Regions from separate parts of the Dickeya lacustris genome, predicted to be linked through region 2. Evidence: riboswitches for the same ligand, from Rfam matches in the RefSeq annotation. Region 2 holds a riboswitch; the other holds the start of a gene.

Region 1 (3,205 bases), 950 kb from region 2:
CGCTAACGCGGTTAACACCGCTGGCGCTGTTTTCACACCTGAGCGACATCCGCTCGCCGATGCCGTTCGTGCTCGATATCCATCTCAGCATGCCAGACCGCTGGCTGCCGTGGCTGTTGGGCAGTGTGGCGGCGATGATCCTGCCCAACGAGTGGCCGACGCTGCCCGATTTTATACGCCAGCCGATTGGCACCGGGCCTTATCGCGTGGTACGCAATACCCCCGACCGGCTCAAAATAGACGCTTTTGATGATTACTTCGGCTACCGGGCGCTGATTGACGAGGTGAGCATCTGGGTGCTGCCCGATGCGCCGGTGATCCCCGCCTGCACCGTCACGCTGCAAGGCGATGATACGCTTGATAACGAACTGGAAAACCGGCTGGAAGAAGGGTGCTATTTCCTGCTGTTTGACCGCCGCTCCCCGGCCATGACCGACCCGGACGTGCGCCACTGGTTATCTCAGGTACTCAGCCCGGTGGCGATGTTAAACCTGGCGCCAGACCCCTACCAGAGCGATTGGTCGCCCGCCTATGGCTTGCTGCCGCGCTGGCATCACAGCCCGCCACGCAGGGTGCGCGATAAACCGCCCGGCCTGACCGAGCTTACCCTCAGTTGTTATCGCGACCACCCGGAATACACGGTGATAAGCGGAATCATGCAGCAGTTGCTGGCGGTACACGGCGTAAAACTGACGCTGCGCACACTGGAGTTCGACGCGTGGTGCCAAGGCGAAGACGCAGGCGATCTCTGGCTTGGCAGCGCCAATTTTTATCTGCCGCTGGAATTTTCTGTCTTCGCCATGCTGTGCGAGCTACCGCTGTTGCGCCACTGCCTGGCGGACGGCGAGCTGGATGCGCTCACCCGCCAGTGGCGTCAGGGCGGGCTGGATCTGGCGCAGTGGTGCCAATCGCTGGTGTGTGAGGCGGCCATTCACCCGCTCTTCCACCACTGGTTGCGCCTGCAAGGGCAGGCCAACATGCGCGGCCTGCGCATGAACACACTAGGCTGGTTTGATTTTAAATCCGCCTGGTTTGCACCGAGCGACTAGCGCAGCGAGGCAGGAATATCGCCCGCCGCGCGAATCATACTTTTCCTGCCGTCATGAAGCCTCTACAATAGCGCCGTTCTCAACGGGGTGCGCCTGGGCATAATTATGCCGCAGGCCGCTGAGAAAATACCCGTCGAACCTGATCCGGTTAATACCGGCGAAGGGATTTGAGACTGCATACTTTGCCTGCTCAAAGACCTTTGCCGCCTTCAACATTATTGGAGCGCAAAGTGCTTAAACATTCTCTTACTGCATTCATGTCTTGCCTGCTGGTGCTCAGTGCCCCGGCATTCGCCAAATCGACTCTCACGGTCTACACCTACGACTCCTTCTCTTCCGAATGGGGCCCGGGCCCATCCATCAAAGCGGCGTTTGAAAAAACCTGTGACTGCGAACTGAAATTCGTGGCGCTGGAAGATGGCGTAGCGCTGCTCAACCGTCTGCGCATGGAAGGTAAAAATACCCCGGCTGACGTGGTGCTGGGGCTCGATAACAATCTGGTGCAGGCGGCAGAACAAACCGGGCTGTTTGCCAAACACGGTATCGATACAGGCGCGTTGACGGTGCCCGGCGGCTGGCAAAACGCCACGTTCCTGCCCTTTGACTACGGCTACTTTGCCTTTGTCTATAACAAAGACAAACTGAAAAACCCGCCTGCCAGCCTCAAAGAGCTGGTGGAAGGGCCGCAGGCGTGGAAAGTGATTTATGAAGATCCGCGCACCAGCACGCCGGGTCTGGGGCTGCTGCTGTGGATGCAAAAAGTGTATGGCGATAACGCGCCGGACGCCTGGCAGAAACTGGCGGCGAAAACCGTCACCGTCACCAAAGGCTGGAGCGAGGCCTATGGCCTGTTCCTGAAAGGCGAGGCGGATTTGGTGCTCAGTTACACCACATCTCCGGCTTACCATGTGATTGCCGAGAAGAAAGAGAACTATGCGGCGGCGAATTTTAGCGAAGGCCACTACCTGCAAGTGGAAGTCGCCGCGTCGCTGGCGGGTAGCAAAAACCCGCAGCTGGCGACGCAGTTCCTGCAATTTATGGTCAGCCCGACGGTGCAGAACCTGATCCCGACCACCAACTGGATGTATCCGGCTATCCACACCGATCTGCCCGCAGGCTATCAAAACTTATCCGTACCGGCCAACGCACTGACCTTTAGCGCACAGCAGGTCGCAGAACAGCGCGCGGGTTGGGTGCAGGCATGGCAACGCGCCGTCAGCCGTTGATAACGCCCCGGCGTTTTCTTGCCGGAGCACTGTGGCCGGGTGTTTTCGCCGCCGGGCTGCTGTGCGCCACCGCGTTGCTGGCGTTCGGCGCGCTGTGGTACGAGGCGGGCGATGCCCCCTGGCTCGCCTTATGGCAAGACCACTACCTGTGGCACGTTCTGCGTTTTAGCGTCTGGCAGGCGCTGCTGTCTTCGGCGCTCTCGCTGGGGCCGGCCTTGCTGCTTGCCCGGGCGTTATACCGTCGCCGCTTTCCCGGCCACCGCTGGCTATTGCGCCTGTGCGCCATGACGCTGGTGCTGCCGGTGCTGGTGGCGGTCTTCGGCCTGTTGCGGGTGTATGGCCGCGAAGGCTGGCTGGCGCACGCGCTGGCGCTGCTCGGCCTGCCGTATCGCTTTTCGCCATACGGTTTGCCGGGCATTTTGCTGGCCCACGTCTTTTTTAACCTGCCGCTGGCAACACGGCTGTTTTTACAAACGCTGCAAAACATCCCGACGGAACAGCGTCAGTTGGCCGCCCAGCTTGGCCTGCGCAGCTGGCACTTTTTCCGCTGGGTGGAGTGGCCGTGGTTGCGCCGCCAACTGCTGCCCGCCGGTGCGCTGATTTTTATGCTGTGTTTTTCAAGCTTTGCCACCGTGCTGGCGCTCGGCGGCGGCCCACAGGCCACCACCCTTGAACTGGCGATTTATCAGGCCCTGAGCTTTGACTATGACCCGGCGCGCGCAGCGCTGCTGGCACTGCTGCAACTGTGTTGCTGTCTGGCGCTGTTGCTTGCAAGCCAGCGCCTGAGCCACTGGCTTGCGCCGGGCACCAGCCAGCGCCTGCACTGGCGTGACCCGCAAGACAGCCTGTGGAGCCGCCTGTGCGACACGCTTGTCATCACGCTGGCGCTCGCTCTGCTCTTACCGCCGCTGCTGGCGGTGCTGGCGGATG
Region 2 (3,205 bases):
AGCGACAGCGCGACGTCATAGGCGGCGCAGATTTCGCAAATTTCGCGGAAATGCTGGTAGAGGAAGTTCTCCTGATGGTGCGACAGGCACCATTTCGCCATGATGGAACCGCCGCGCGAGACAATACCGGTCAGGCGTTTGGCGGTCATCGGGACGTAACGCAGCAGTACACCGGCGTGAATGGTGAAGTAATCCACCCCTTGTTCGGCCTGCTCGAGTAAGGTGTCGCGGAACAATTCCCAGGTGAGGTTTTCCGCAATACCATTGACCTTTTCCAGCGCCTGATAAATCGGCACTGTGCCGATCGGCACCGGGCTGTTGCGCAAAATCCATTCGCGGGTTTCATGGATATAACGCCCGGTCGAGAGATCCATCACTGTGTCTGCGCCCCAGCGCGTGGCCCAGACCAGTTTTTCCACTTCTTCCTCAATCGAGGAACTGACCGAAGAGTTACCGATATTGGCGTTCACTTTGACCAGAAAATTGCGGCCAATAATCATCGGCTCCGATTCCGGGTGATTGATGTTAGCCGGAATAATCGCGCGCCCGGCGGCCACTTCCTCGCGCACGAACTCTGGCGTGATGTTCTCTGGCAAGCGAGCGCCAAAGTGGTGGCCGGGATGCTGCTGGCGCAGCACGGCGCTGCGAATACGCTCGCGCCCCATGTTTTCACGGATGGCGATAAATTCCATTTCCGGCGTGATAATGCCGCGCCGCGCGTAGTGCAGTTGGGTGACGCACTGGCCGGTTTTGGCGCGCAGCGGTTTGGTCAGAGGGTCAAAACGCAGATGATCAAGGCCGATATCCGCCAGCCGCTGTTGGGTGAAACCGGAGCTGGCGTGCGCCAGGGGCTCGGTGTCGCCGCGTTCGGCAATCCAGTCGGCGCGCAATGCCGCCAGCCCACGGTGGACATCGGGGGTGATGGCCGGGTCGCCATACGGCCCGGCGGTGTCATACACCGGCACGGCTTCGTTGGGCTCATAGTGCGGGTTATCACGGCTGCCGCCTGTCAACGTCGGACTTAAGCGGATCTCCCGCATCGGTACGCGAATGTCCGGGCGCGAGCCGGTCAGATAAATGCGTTGCGAATTAGGAAAGGTTGAGCCGCGCAGCGAGGCGATAAACTGCTGGGCGGCGGCGCGCTGTTCTCGGCGACCGGGTGCGGTTTGTTCTGTGAGAACACGCGATGCTGTAGACGAAGTTGGTTCTGTAGGTGACGTTGGTTCTGTAGACATAGCAAGTTCCTGTTGATTAAAGGAAAATTTGCTTGTCTGGAGCTCGCAGGGAGTAATAGCCGGATGCTCATCCACATGCGACCGCAACGTGGCGCGTTTACGGTTACAGCGGCGGCCTGGAAGGGCAGCCCGTGGCAGGCAATGTGGTTACTCTTGTTCCCTTCGCAGGTATTAACCTGATCAGGTTCCGCGGATCCCGAATTAACGGTCTCAGCCTGCTCGCCACAAGGCGCGCTAGGCACTCCGACAAGATTTGCCCCGGATGGGGCCATCAAAAACAGTGACACTCTATGCCGTGTCACGGTGCGCCGTCAATACACGGCACCGTCAATGGTGAGGCGGCGGGATATCCGCGCGTGAGCGCATTGCCAAGGTTTTCACCTCGCCGGATAATGGCGGCACACGGCAATTCAGCCCGGTTGTTTTGATAATCAAATGGGTTGAGAGTAAAACGCATTGAGAGCGAAACCGGATCAAACGTGAAACCGGGTCATCAGCGGGAGTGATAAAGAAAGATGGACGTAGCGCTGAAAGGTGATGAACAGGGCTGGTGGGTAGTGTATCACCAGCATCAGATATGGCTGCCGCAAGGCGAGTTGCCGCAGGGCACGGCAGCGCAGTGGCAGTTACAGCAGTGTACGGCGCGTCAGGTTGGCGAGTGGCAGGGTGAACCGGTGTGGCTGGTACTGCAAGAGCGGGCGCGGGAGATGGGGTCGGTGCGCCAGTTACTCAGCCAGGATGCCGGTCTGTTTCAATTAGCCGGGCGCGCGGTACAACTGGCCGAGTTTTATCGCTCACATCGGTTTTGCGGCTACTGCGGCCATACGATGACCGCAAGTACCAAGGAGTTGGCCTGCTTGTGCCCGCAGTGTAAAGAGCGCTACTACCCACAGATTGCGCCTTGCGTGATTGTCGCCATCCGCCATCACGATAAAATCTTGCTGGCGCAGCATTTGCGTCATAAAGGCAATATGTATACCGTGCTGGCCGGGTTTGTTGAAGTCGGCGAAACGCTGGAACAGGCGGCGATGCGCGAGGTGATGGAAGAGAGCCAGATTCGCATCAAGAACCTGCGCTATGTCTGCTCACAGCCCTGGCCGTTTCCCCATTCGCTGATGACCGCTTTCATGGCGGACTATGACGGCGGCGAGCTGAAACATGACCCTTCTGAACTGCGCGCGGCGGGCTGGTTTCGCTACGATGATTTACCGGAGCTGCCGCCGCCGGGTACGGTTGCGCGCCGTTTAATTGAAGACACCGTCGTGCTGTGCCGCGACATGGCGCAGTGAGCAAGAGCCTGCGGCAATCATGCCTGAGAAAGGCGTAATAAAGGAAAAAATCATGACTGATCTAAAAAATGATCGCTATCTGCGAGCATTATTACGCCAGCCGGTGGATGTGACGCCCGTATGGATGATGAGGCAAGCCGGGCGTTATCTGCCGGAATATCGGGCGACCCGAGCGCAGGCGGGCGATTTTATGTCGCTGTGTAAAAATGCGGAATTGGCGTGTGAAGTCACGTTACAGCCGCTGCGACGCTATGCGCTTGATGCCGCCATCCTGTTTTCCGACATTCTCACGGTGCCGGATGCGATGGGGCTTGGGCTCTACTTCGAAGCCGGTGAGGGCCCGCGCTTTACCTCGCCGGTGACATGCCGTGCCGATGTGGAAAAACTGCCGGTGCCTGACCCGGAGCAGGAGCTGGGTTACGTGATGAATGCGGTGCGCACCATTCGCCGCAATCTGGCCGGTGCGGTGCCGCTGATCGGTTTTTCCGGCAGCCCGTGGACGCTGGCGACCTATATGGTTGAAGGCGGCAGCAGTAAAGCGTTCACCGTTATCAAAAAAATGATGTTTGCCGAACCGCAAACCCTGCATCTGTTACTCGATAAACTGGCTGATAGCGTCACGCTCTACCTGAATGCCCAAATTCGCTCAGGCGCACAGGCGGTGATGATTTTTGACACCTG

What was found. A riboswitch is a leader RNA that binds a small molecule or an ion and turns the genes downstream of it on or off. The one in region 2 is predicted to bind thiamine pyrophosphate.
Region 1: it holds a riboswitch for thiamine pyrophosphate, as region 2 does, so the genes downstream of both, thiB (thiamine ABC transporter substrate binding subunit) here and thiC (phosphomethylpyrimidine synthase ThiC) in region 2, are expected to answer to the same signal.

What each region holds. Positions count from the first base shown of each region.
Region 1 covers NZ_CP114280.1:3,198,387-3,201,591, reverse strand. The annotation lists gene sgrR (HTH-type transcriptional regulator SgrR) at 1-1,049, shown strand, start outside; TPP riboswitch at 1,123-1,233, shown strand; gene thiB (thiamine ABC transporter substrate binding subunit) at 1,307-2,275, shown strand; gene thiP (thiamine/thiamine pyrophosphate ABC transporter permease ThiP) at 2,251-3,205, shown strand, end outside.
Region 2 covers NZ_CP114280.1:2,252,339-2,255,543, reverse strand. The annotation lists gene thiC (phosphomethylpyrimidine synthase ThiC) at 1-1,235, opposite strand, end outside; TPP riboswitch at 1,376-1,491, opposite strand; gene nudC (NAD(+) diphosphatase) at 1,751-2,524, shown strand; gene hemE (uroporphyrinogen decarboxylase) at 2,577-3,205, shown strand, end outside.